Regions from separate parts of the Pelosinus sp. UFO1 genome, predicted to be linked through region 2. Evidence: riboswitches for the same ligand, from Rfam matches in the RefSeq annotation. Region 2 holds a riboswitch; each other region holds the start of a gene.
The links. A riboswitch is a leader RNA that binds a small molecule or an ion and turns the genes downstream of it on or off. The one in region 2 is predicted to bind cyclic di-GMP.
Positions count from the first base shown of each region.

Region 1 (4,291 bases), 1.4 Mb from region 2:
TCATCAGCCTATTCATTCTTTTATTTCCAGATTTCGATGACACTACTTCTTGCTGATAATTATGTACAATAATCAATAGGTCATTACAGATTTATCTACCAACTCACCACCGCTCCGTCCTCCTTAATTGGTAGGGCGGTGCTTTTTTGTCTATCGAATATTCAGCTTATATGTGCAGATAAAAAATAGGAAAGAAATTTATATTTGTAGTTAATTTATCGTCAATGCGGAATGTATGTCAATGAAAGACGATATATATATAGGAACACATATCTATTGAATCGATATACGGTTGTATGTAAAATTTACTATTCCGTCATAATTTTGTCATATTCTAATGTTATGCTTAAATAACAAATTAAGGGGAGTGATAATGCAAATAGGTTTTAGCGTATCAGTAATAGAAGCTTAGCCGCTACATAATAGATCAATCACAATGAGTGACCTTGTTGAGAATGAAATGCATGACATTGCCGTTTTTAAAATTAGAATTGCAATATGGCTAATTTGATGTAACTTGAAAAATTCTACCTATGATAAAAAAATAGAGGCAAATTAGTGGTTCTCAATCTGAGGATTTACTTGAATGCAATCGTATTCGTAAACTACGCTGAAAGGAAGTTCGATAATGAAGAAGAATTTTATTTTTATTCTGGTGGGTATGTTTTTATTATTGCCAGGCTTAAATGTTTACGCCTCACATCGTCCGAATATAGAGCCTTTACACCGATACTTCAATAGTTCAACAGGTGATCACTTCTATACCACTGATTTCGATGAGCTTGGAGAAGGGAACAACGGCTATGTACATGAAGGTGTCGAGGGCTATGTATACAAATCTCATATTTCGGGGACAGTCCCTTTGCATAGATACTGGAGCAGCTCAAATGGAGATCACTTCTACACTACCAACTTTGATGAGCTTGGTAGAGGGAATGATTCTTATGTATACGAAGGTATCGAAGGTTATGTCTATAGTTCACGCCATCCGCGGACGATAGCTTTACACCGGTACTACAATAGCTCAACGGGAGATCACTTCTATACCACTAATTTTAGAGAGCTTGGAACAGGGAGAAATGGTTATGTACATGAAGGTGTTCAATGTTATGTAATTAGAGCTAATTAAGCATGAATAGAGGTATCAGCAACCTTTTTTATGATACCGACGAACTGCAAAAGATATAGTATTAAATTGATCTTGGCAGCTGGTGCTTATCCCGTTTCTTTATGCGGAACCAAACAAGAACTTAAGGAAAGCAAAAGTTACAACTATGCTGGAAGAACTGAACGCTGCTATTAAAGTTGGTTTAGAGCAAAACAGGCATAATACAGGGCCACGTATTTTACTTACTGGTGTACCTGTTGGGCTAGGCTCAGAAAAAGTAATTAGGCTGGTTGAAGAACTGGGAGGAACAGTAGTTTGTCAATGAAGCCTTTCTTGAAATGATCCAGGCGTGATTGACGCTTTTAGTTGTCACATTACTCTCTATAAGATAAGCAATAACATATATAAATTCATGCCTTCGCAGGTTATTGCGACGGCTTTTTTTATTTTCAGGAAGGCAATTGAAGTGTTGACAAAATTAAACAGTATGGAATATAATGATTGATATTGATAATCGTTATCAATATCAATCATTATATTCCATACTAGAGGTAATTACACGCCATATTTTTAGTAATATTAACCAAACGTTAATATTATAATAATTTATTAGTCTTATAATTATGATATTGTAAATGTAGAAAATTACATATTTGGCAAACTTACTGAAAGGTAGGGACGCAAAGCTATGGGTCTAAGGACATTTGGTCTATGATTGCCAGGTTTCCCTTGAAAAAGGTATTGAAACCCAGGCATTCGTCTGGGAATTTTTGATTTCTTAATGAAATTATGCATGTAGATTACGGTTGAAGTATTCCATAACTAGCAACTTCGCAGGAATTATAAATGCATGAGATCATTTACAAATAAATTAGTATTTAGTTTTTAATAAAGGAGAATAAGATATGTCTATTAAAGCAAAAACCGTTACGTTGTTAGTGATTGCCCTTCTTATGACAGGGCTTATCGTCGGAGGGTCAGGTATGTATGTTCTCTATGGAAGAACATTGAATAACAATCAAGTGGCAATGAATGGCCAGGCTTCTCAGCTGGCGGGTGAGACAAGTGAATTATTTGCTTCATTTTCAAGAAGCGGTAAATATTATAGTGAAGATCTTGACCTTAAATCTGGAGATGCTTCCCGTGTACAAGATAAGATCAATGCATATTTCGCAGCCACATGGGGAGTTGATCGTCTGGTATTTATCAATTCTGCGGGCGCACGATTTGCCATAGCTCCCTACGATGCAAAAACAATAGGGGGAAGTGTGGCTGACCGGGATTTTTTTAAAGACACGATGAAGGATCAAAAGTCACACATTAGCGATGTAATAGTGAACAGGGCATCAGGAATACCCTCAGTCATAGTTACACAACCTGTCAAAACACAGGACGGTAAAATGGCGGGATTTGTTGCTCAGTCAATCTCCTTAGAAACCCTACAAAATTTTCTCGAGCAAGTCAAAGTGGGTGAAACTGGAGTGGCAGGTATTGTTGCTCAAGATGGATCAATACTAGCTCACACGAATAAAGATTTAATAAAAGAACAAATAAAAGTTCCTGAAAATATGTTACATTCTTTACTCGAGAATTCGGGGAAATTAATCCCTTACCCCGATTCTATCGGTCGAGACTCTTTGGCCTTAGCTGTACCAATTAAGAATACCCCCTGGGTGGTAATTGTTAGTATGCCTAAGAGTGAAATTATCAGTGACTTTTATGCTAGCCTTACTACTATGGTGATTTCTCTTTTAGTGGCTCTTCTTGTTGTCGGGTTAGTTGCATGGATATTCCTTATTAGACTATTACGTCCAATTGAAGAGATTTCTAGGCAAGTTGCGAAGATTGGTGACGGGGATCTCTCTGTAGCTATTACTTCTTCATCTAATGACGAGATTGGTATTTTGGCGAAGGCCCTATCAACGTCTATTGGGAATTTTAGACAAATGATTGTGAAAGTTCAGGAGGCAAGTGAAATAGTATCGGCTTCCTCTGAAGAGCTTACAGCAAGCACAGAACAATTATCTCAGGCGGCAAATCAAGTATCAACTGCAATAACAGGTGTGACTGACGGGACAACACATCAAATGCAGGCTGTAGATAACACAATGCATATCGTTGAACAAATGTCTGCGGGTCTTCAACAAATCGCTGCTAATACTGGCAGCGCTTCTGCTACAGCCGAGAAAACATCAAATACTGCTCAAGAAGGTGGTAAGGCTGTCCAGAAAGTTACGAGTCAGATGACGAATATTGAAACTTCAGTGAATAATTCAGCACAAGTAGTAGCTAAACTTGGTGAACGTTCTAAGGAAATCGGGCAAATCGTTGATACTATTGCGGGAATAGCCGGTCAAACGAATCTATTAGCCTTAAACGCTGCTATTGAAGCTGCTCGTGCTGGTGAACAAGGCCGTGGTTTTGCTGTGGTAGCTGAGGAGGTTAGAAAACTCGCGGAACAGTCTCAAGGAGCTGCGAAAGAGATTGCTGCTTTGATTGGAGAAATTCAGGCAGATACGACTAAGGCTGTACTAGCAATGAATGATGGAACTGATGAGGTAAGAAAAGGTACAGAAGTTGCCATAGCCGCGGGACAATCTTTTAACGAGATTGCTTTACTTATTGAAGAAGAGTCGGATCAAATCCGTGAAATTTCTGCAGCCATTGAGCAGATGGCTAACGGTAGCCAACAAATCGTATCTTCAGTAAAGGAAATTACGAAGATTAGTAAGGATGCGACAGGTCAAGCACAAACTGTATTAGCAGCTACAGAAGAACAAACTGCATCTATTCAGGAGATTGCTTCTTCCAGCACGGATCTGTCTCAAATGGCAGGAAATTTGCAGGACATTGTATCCAAGTTTAAGATTTAGGTATAACAGGTATACGGCATATATTCACTTTTTAAACGGAGGATAGAAAATGACTATAACTGTAATTTATTTTGAAAAAGTATCACCTGAAATACATAAGATGATTGAAACCTATAAGGAACCTACTACAGAAATAGTCTATTGGCATGATCTAAATGATAGTCAAAAAGAACATTTTTTATCGAGGGCACATTATTTTATTACTGCCGCTTTTCCGATTACACGAAGTATTATAGGGAAGGCCCCTAACTTAAAATTGATTCAAAAAACAGGCAGTGGCGTTGATAATATTGATCTAGAAGCTGCAGAA
Region 1 covers NZ_CP008852.1:4,852,089-4,856,379, forward strand. The annotation lists gene UFO1_RS22760 (hypothetical protein) at 629-1,129, shown strand; gene UFO1_RS25600 (2-hydroxyacyl-CoA dehydratase) at 1,212-1,433, shown strand; cyclic di-GMP riboswitch class I at 1,754-1,839, shown strand; gene UFO1_RS22765 (methyl-accepting chemotaxis protein) at 2,014-3,981, shown strand; gene UFO1_RS22770 (2-hydroxyacid dehydrogenase) at 4,031-4,291, shown strand, end outside.
Region 1: linked by a shared signal. The riboswitch ahead of UFO1_RS22765 (methyl-accepting chemotaxis protein) and the one ahead of UFO1_RS05190 (methyl-accepting chemotaxis protein) in region 2 are both predicted to bind cyclic di-GMP.

Region 2 (4,291 bases):
CGCATTTGTCACAAATTCTCCTTCTTACAGATTTGTTACTTTTTCTATTACTATATCCTTTATAGCTCCTTCCTCAAGCTCTTTCAAAATTTGAGGAAGTTCGATGATTAGATGTTCTAATTCTTCTTTACTCATTTCTATTTCTAGAATATCATCTGACATGAAGCACCTCTTTTAACCTATTCTCCAAAAATATTATTCTTACATTAAAATACCTATATCCAAAATTGTACATTATAGCATTGAAATTCTTTTGAATACTATAATGTACAATTTTGTAATTTCATCAGCTGAAAAAACCATCTCATCAAATGACAAGACAGTTTTTTATGTTAGTATGCCTAGCAATGCACTAAGAGCTTTAGTTATCGAGAATTAGATCTAAAATACCATGAGCAATTCGTCTCAAGTTTTCTTCGTGTCGTTCATTTTCTCGATTTTGACGTTCATGCCATTCTCGTTCGCCTTCATGAGGACGCCGTCTCATTTCTCTTTCATGCCTTTCCTTTTCTGCACGTTCTCTTTCATGTCGATCTTGACCTTGATCATGTTTATCATGTCGATCATCTTGTTGCTGTACTGGGGGCTGATTATGTAGTGGTGAAGCTTCTATTACGGATGCACCAAAACCGATTTGCATCATACCAACCATTGATAAAACCGCTATTTTTTTAGCTATATTTTTCATTTAAATCACTCCTTCATTTGTTATTTTAATTATAGAATAGAATTGTAACAGAATTGTGACTGTCAAGTTACATTTACATGTAATTTAGACTAAAGATTAAATAAAAGAAATACCCTAGATATAAAATAAAACAATGCCCTAGGATTCTCTTCCCAGGACATTGTTTTGACTCCCCAATTCTCTTAATTATATCTAACCTGAAGCTGACATTTATCATAAGTAGGATATTTTTAATTAAACTTGAAATTTACTAACAGCTTCCCGAAGATCCATTGCTAAATGGGCTAGCGCTTGGCTGGATGAGGCGATTTCTTCCATAGATGCAGATTGCTCTTGTGTTGCGGCGGATACGGTCTGCGCTTCTCCAGAGGCCTTTTTACTTAGTTCATCAATTTGCTTTACTGAGCCAACAATGTGTTGACCGTTAATCGCCATCTGTTCTATGGCGGTTGATATTTCTTTTGTTTGGTCAGATACTTTGTTTATCAGAAATGCAATTTCTTGGAAAGCCCTTCCACTATCATTTACTACTTCTGCTCCCAGCTTAACCTCGCGAGTACCATCATTCATGGATATTACTGCTTTGTCAGTATCTCCTTGAATTTCGCCAATCAGTTCGGCAATATGCTTAGCTGCATCTTGCGATTGTTCTGCTAACTTACGAACTTCTTCTGCTACTACCGCAAAGCCACGCCCTTGTTCTCCCGCACGCGCTGCTTCGATAGCAGCATTTAAAGCTAATAAGTTTGTCTGACTAGCAATACCAGAGATAGTATCTACAATTTGCCCGATTTCCTTAGAACGTTCTCCCAATTTTGCAACTACCAAAGCCGAAGTATTAACAGTCTGTTCTATGTGTGACATCTGATTTATCGCTTTATCTACTAACGTATTACCTTCATTTGCCTTATTTGCAGCCTGCGCTGATTGATCAGATACTTCATTGGCATTGACAGCAACTTGCTGGATAGTAACTGACATCTGCTGAACCACAGTTGATGTGTTGTCCGCCACACTTAGTTGTTTTTCTGCACCATGTGCCACATCGGTAATGGATGCAGCCACTTGGTTTGCAGCTTGAGCCGATTGATCTGCACTAGCAGTCAATTCCTCCGATGAGGCTGCCAATTGCTCAGAAGAATCATTGATTTGTTTCATCAAATTTCGAATAGAGACACGCATATCCGCCAAGGCATCGCCCACTTGACCAACTTCGTCTTTTCTAAGAATCCTTCGCGTTTTATCTCGAAAATCACCTGCTGCAAATTCTTTACAAATCAGCACCATTGTATTTAGCGGATTGGCTATAATTTGGGTTATATACCACCCACTCAATCCTAAAATAAGTAAGGATACTAGAATGATACCAATGACAATATGTGTTGATTTCTCAAATGATATTTTGCTATCATCATGTGTTTGTTTTGCCATGTTAATACTATATGTTGAAAGATCTGTGCATTTATTAATCGTGTCACTCGCTACTGATTCCACTGTAGCAACGTAGAGTGCATACGCTTCTACATTTCTATTTTGCATCGCCAAGTCAATAACTGGTTGTCTAGCAACGCGATACTTCCCTATGGCTGTTTTGATCCCATTTAACTGTTCCTTTGCCTTCTCATCTAAATTGGCTTTTTCAAGCTCTATCATATTCTCATTAAAGGCTTTTACCTGCTCATCTATGATCTTTTTTAACTCGTTATTTCTATTATTATCCGTTGTAATCATTAATTCTAGTATGGCTCCATTAACTTTATTAATATGAGCACGATTTGCATTTATAAGAGCAATTGGCACTAATTGATCCGCATACATCGAGTTAATATCTGCATTTGACTGCTGAAGATAATAATATCCTGTATACCCTATAATACTCATGGATAGCAAAGAAATAACAATTAGTATACTTAATTTAAGGCTTACTTTCATATCGTTTAATATGTTCATTTTTTCCTCCATAGTGTAATGTATTTTCGATTACTTTCTACTATATAGCCTGCAAATTATCTGTATGTTTCAACTAAAGTAATTTTCTTTTCATCCTCCTTTAGGCATAAATAAAGATTGCCAGGTTACTCATATCAATACATTGAGCAACCTGGCAATCTTAGATTACTTACTATCTTTAGACCCATGGCTTTGCGTCCCTATCTTTCGGTAGGTTTGCCATATTTAACTTTGGTAATTAACTTCGCCATTTTTTGTCAATTTCCTGCAAAGATAATCTTCCATAAGTTGCGTATATAATTTTCCAACTACAAGACTGATTGAGATTCATTGATTCCTGTTTTTTATTAAAACCTCTTTGTCTAATTCATTCATCACTTGATCTAGCATTTGACTAATGATTAGCACATCTGGATGTGATATGCCTTTCTCAAGTGCCACTCTATGCATTTCATTCCGTAACCGCTCTATACTACAACATATTTTTTTCACAACTAGTACCTTCACTCTTTCCATATAATTTAGATGTCTCTTATTATAATCAAAAATTTGTGCAAAGCTTGTCGAACTGGTGTTCGTTTAATGGTAATAATAAAATCATGCCCTAAGATAACTCTTCGGGCATGATTGGCGTCTGCAATGTTAGACCATTTCCACCTTATACTCTCTCAGCCAAGTATCTACTTGAATTAAATAGGCAAATAACTGAGCATTTGTCATGAGCTGACCAAACCAGGGTATATTAGATATAGGAGAATCAGGTTGCGCCATAGAACGCACTTTAGCTACATCCACTACATTTTTTAACGGGGAAGAAGGATCATCTAAAATACGTAATACCCACTGACGTACTGTGTTCAAATAGGATGGATTATGAGTTTTTGGGTATGGACTTTTCTTTCTCCATAAAACATCCTCAGGCAAAATTCCAACTAAAGCATGCCTTAATAAACCTTTTTCTCTTTCATGGTAATTTTTCATACTCCAAGGTACGTTCCATACATATTCAACTAATCTATGATCACAATAAGGAACTCTTACCTCAAGACCGAAAGCCATACTCATACGATCTTTGCGATCAAGCAAGGTAGGCATCCAACGTGTTAGACTCAGATAAAATATTTCTCGCATACGGGCCGATTGAGCATCCTCACCTGGTAACTGTGGCACCTCGGCTAATGCTTCCTGATAGCGTCGTTTTAAGTACTCATGAGGCTTAGTCCTAAGTCCTAGCTCAGGAGATAACCATTCCATTCGTACCTCAGGTTTTGGTGCCCAAGGAAAGCTTGAGGCATTGATCATTTCTTCACGATAAAACCAAGGATAGCCACCAAATACTTCATCAGCACATTCACCTGATAAGGCAACTGTAGCTCCTTTTTTAATTTCCCGGCAAAACAAATATAAGGAAGTATCTACATCCGCCATTCCTGGTAAATCCCGTGAAATTGCAGCGTTCGGTAAACTACCAGCTAATTCGGGTGTATCCAATATTATATTGTGGTGGGAAGTAGCATATAAGTCAGAGACACGGCGCACCCAAGGAGCGTCTGAATTGGGCTGAAAATCGTTTGCCTTAAAATATTGCTCATTATTCAGGTAATCTACAGAATATGTATGAATACCTCCTAATCCATCTTGGCGGTAGTTAAT
Region 2 covers NZ_CP008852.1:1,165,150-1,169,440, reverse strand. The annotation lists gene UFO1_RS25405 (hypothetical protein) at 25-162, opposite strand; gene UFO1_RS05195 (hypothetical protein) at 362-688, opposite strand; gene UFO1_RS05190 (methyl-accepting chemotaxis protein) at 923-2,638, opposite strand; cyclic di-GMP riboswitch class I at 2,781-2,869, opposite strand; gene UFO1_RS05185 (aspartyl-phosphate phosphatase Spo0E family protein) at 2,966-3,154, opposite strand; gene asnB (asparagine synthase (glutamine-hydrolyzing)) at 3,281-4,291, opposite strand, start outside.

Region 3 (4,291 bases), 2.1 Mb from region 2:
GATCTTTCAGAAAAAAAGGTCTAGCTACATACTTATTTTCTCCTATGATGGTCAATTGAATAACAAAAAAAGTCCCGATGAATGCTCCCCCAAAAAGGAGTCTATCATCGGGATTATTTTATAAACTATAACTATTATTGTCAGTTATATATTGCTCGAGTTCCTTTAAAATTTGGGGAAGATTCTTAAGTAACTCCTCTAGTTCTTCTTTTCCCATCTCCAATCCTACCACCATTTCTTCTTTCATTAAACACACTCCTATAGTAATTTCAGATTTTTTTACCTGTATAAGTATGATCAACTAAAAGTAAATTATTGCATTAAATTGTAAACTTTCTAACGGCTTTCTGCATTTCCTCTGCCAGATTCGCTAACGCATGGCTTGAAGAAGCAATTTCTTGCATCGAAGCTGATTGTTCCTCTGTGGCTGCAGAGATACTTTGGGTTTCTCCAGAATTGTTTTTTGTTATTGCATTAATATCCTGTATCGCGGTAACAATTTTATTACTGCCAACGTCTACTTTTTGAATAGAACTAGTAATCTCACGAACCTGACTTAGAACTGTCTCAACCAATATTTCTATCTGCTTAAAGGATTCTCCAGCCTTATTAACCACTTCGCTTCCAATGTGTACTTCCCTTGTACCATTATTCATAGCTACTACAGCCGTATCTGTATCTACTTGAATTTCGTTAATCATTTCGGCAATTTGCTTTGCTGCATGCTGAGATTGTTCCGCTAATTTACGTACTTCCTCTGCTACAACGGCAAATCCACGCCCTTGCTCACCAGCACGAGCTGCTTCAATCGCTGCATTTAATGCCAATAAGTTTGTTTGTCCAGCAATTCCAGAAATAGTATCTACAATTTGTCCAATCTCTTTCGATCGATTCCCTAACTTAGCTACTACTTCCGCCGATCCCGAAACAGTCTTTTCGATGATATTCATTTGACTCACAGCACTACCAATCGCCACATTACCATCACTCGCAGCACTAGCCGCCTGTTCCGATGTTGCCGCTACTGTCCTTGCATTTCCTACAACACGCTGAATACTTGCTGACATTTCCTCAACTACAAGAGAAGCTTCTTCCACTGCATTCGATTGTTTTTCTGTTCCTTGTGCTACCTCAGTTATCGATGTAGCTACTTGGACTGATGCATGAGCTGACTGCTCGGCACTAGCGGTCAATTCTTCCGAAGATGCCGCCAATTGTTCTGCTGTTTGCGCCACATTTTTCATTAGATTTCGTAAGTTTTCTGCCATTTTTGAAAAGGCTAATGCTAGCTGTCCTATTTCATCATTAGACTTAATTATCAGATTCTGCTCTGTTAGATCTCCGCTAGCTAGTCGCTCAGCCTGCTCAGTTAATTTTGTAACGTTTCCTGTTATTTTACTAGCCAATACCCAGCTTGCAGCAATTGAAATTATAATGCCGATTAAAGCAATCAGTCCAAACTCATAACCTAACTGTTTGACTTGGCTATAAACATCTTCTTTGTCAACTGTAATACCCAATATCCATCCCGTAGATGGTATTTTGGTATAAATCATTAATTTTGATACGTTATTCTCTTCATAACTTTGAACACCGTTATCTTGAGATAACATTTCTTTTGCCATCTGTTTTAATTGTGGATTTTCATTAATATTGGTCGAAATTTTCGTTGAATCTGGATGGGCCAACGTAATTCCTTGTTGATCTACAATAAAACCGTTTCCTTTCCCATGTAAATTAATCTCTTTAATTCTCTCACTTAAGATATCTAGTGTAATATCAATCCCAACAATACCTTTTGTATTTCCTGCTGTATTTTTCAATGGAACAACTGCTGATACAATATACTTTTTAGTTAATGCATCAACATAGGCATCAGTAAATGTTAATTTATTTGTTTCTTTTCCTTGCTTGTACCACCCACGTTTACGAGGGTCATACCCCTCTGGAAGGGCTGATCCTGAGCCATCAATCATCCTGCCATCTTCTAACCCTACATACAAATCAAGTACGCCAGGATCAGACTTATAATTTTGCACAAAAGAAACTGGTATATCATTATCACCTAATACTACCTGAATGTTTTGACTAGTCACTACTGCCGTTTGAGCCTTTGTTAATAACCAACCATCTAGTTGTTTTGAGTGACTGTTAACAATAGAAAACATTTCATTTTTGATATTTTCTGTTACTTGCTTTTTAGCATCAAGATATCCCATGATTGTAACTGCCAATAAAACAGAACTCGTAATAAACACCAATGCTAAAAACTTCATTTTCAATTTCATATGTACACCACTTTCTATTTAATTTCCAACCATATTGAAACATTATCTTAAATCTTGAACCATTTATTCAGCTAGTGTTTTGCATTTTTTTAGTTTCGTGCATATTAGCACATCAACAATTCCATTCACTCTTTTGTTAACTTTTGGGACAAGCGATACCTCCTCTTTTAATAACAAAAACTGCCAGGTAACATAATGTAAATTTACAAAATGCAACCTGGCAGTCATGAATTAATATTGTTAGACCCATGGCTTTGCGTCCCTACCTTTCGATAGGTTTGCCTATATAGTTATAAATTGTCATTTTCGACACAAAAATATAAACTCCTCTAAAATATGCCATTTTTTTCAAAAATATAGTGGCTTCAGATTATTATGTTTTTGCTATAAAAAAATAAAGCATAACTTTGCCATTACGGCAAAACTTACGCTTTATATTACATTGCTAAACCATCGTGGGTTTAAATTACATTATAAATTTAAAACGCTGTATCATGACCGATATAGCAGGCTATATTATTGTGAAGAAATAGATCCTGTATTTCTTCCATCTGGGCATCGCTTACACTACCACTAGTCGCATAATCATAATTTTTCCCTAGTTGGCGCCATTTCGATTCGCCTAGTGTATGAAAAGGTAGAATGTTTATTTCAAATAGATTATTTTCCTGCATAAAGTATATCAACTTTGACATATTCTCAACATCATCATTAAAGCCACCGATAACTGGCACTCTGATGATAATCCTTCCCTGCCACTGTGAATTCGCAACAGAAGATATATTGGAAAGAATAATATCGTTATATACCCCAGTTTTTTCTTTATGCTTTTGTCTGTCCATGTGTTTTATGTCAACGAATACAAAATCTACATATTTCATTACATTCAAATATACTTCTTCATCAGTATATGCTGTTGTTTCGATTGCTGTATGGAAACCATTTTTTACACACTCTTTTAGGATTTCAACTAGAAACTTATTCTGCATCAAAGGTTCGCCACCACTAAAGGTTACACCACCTTTTCCGCCCCAATTATTAGAATCCCTTTTTAATATTTTCATTAACTGATCAACAGTATACTCTTTTGCACATTGCTTTAAGCCACTATAACAACAAGCCTCAGCACATTCAAAGGTTGTACAAGCATCACATGTTTCCCAATTCAACACTGGTTTTCCATTAGCAAAGCTTAGCCCGCCTCTATTACAGGTATCCTTACACAATGAACAGCCTTTATTATACCTGCAACTTCTTTCGCTAAACATGATATGAGGTGTTCTGCTCCAACTTTCAGGGTTCGCACACCATCGACAACTTAGAGGACATCCACTCATAAATACAGTCGTTCTACAACCTGGTCCATCATGAACTGAAAAACTCTGTATATCAAATATTACTCCTGTTGTATCCACTCTTTACCTCTTATCTTTAAATTCATGGGCAGCACAAGTTCCTGCATTAAGGCTGCCATATACCCAATCTTCCTTAGATAACCCTTTGCATATTCCGATACCTTGTTCATCCTCATCATGAAACTGTTTACAATTGTTACATTTTGGTGCTACTGCTAGTCTGTCACATACGTCAGTATCTATATTGATGAACTGCTTTGTTAATCTGCATATTCCTTTACTTGCATCAATACTGCAAAAATGTAAACAATCAATATGTTTTAATGCCATCTTCCTATACTCCTTCATGTTCAGTTCTAGATATTACTTCATCCTGTATTGGTTTGCCTAATTCACACCAATATTGTGTAAAACCAGCTACACGAACCAGTAAATCACGATGCTCCCCTGGGGCTTTTTGTGCTTGTTTTAATATAGTAGAATCTATTATATTATATTGGACATGGGTGCCGCCTCTGCGCATATAGGCCTTAGTCAAATCCAATAATTTTCTTGTTCCTTGAATACCTTGTAATGCACCTGGATGAATTTTAAGATTCATCTGAGAGTTTTGGGATGTGGTGTGATCCCAAATGTTAGCTGATTCAA
Region 3 covers NZ_CP008852.1:4,181,943-4,186,233, forward strand. The annotation lists gene UFO1_RS19725 (sigma 54-interacting transcriptional regulator) at 1-24, shown strand, start outside; gene UFO1_RS26080 (hypothetical protein) at 119-247, opposite strand; gene UFO1_RS19730 (methyl-accepting chemotaxis protein) at 321-2,288, opposite strand; cyclic di-GMP riboswitch class I at 2,497-2,581, opposite strand; gene hpdA (4-hydroxyphenylacetate decarboxylase activase) at 2,768-3,703, opposite strand; gene hpdC (4-hydroxyphenylacetate decarboxylase small subunit) at 3,707-3,973, opposite strand; gene hpdB (4-hydroxyphenylacetate decarboxylase large subunit) at 3,978-4,291, opposite strand, start outside.
Region 3: linked by a shared signal. The riboswitch ahead of UFO1_RS19730 (methyl-accepting chemotaxis protein) and the one ahead of UFO1_RS05190 (methyl-accepting chemotaxis protein) in region 2 are both predicted to bind cyclic di-GMP.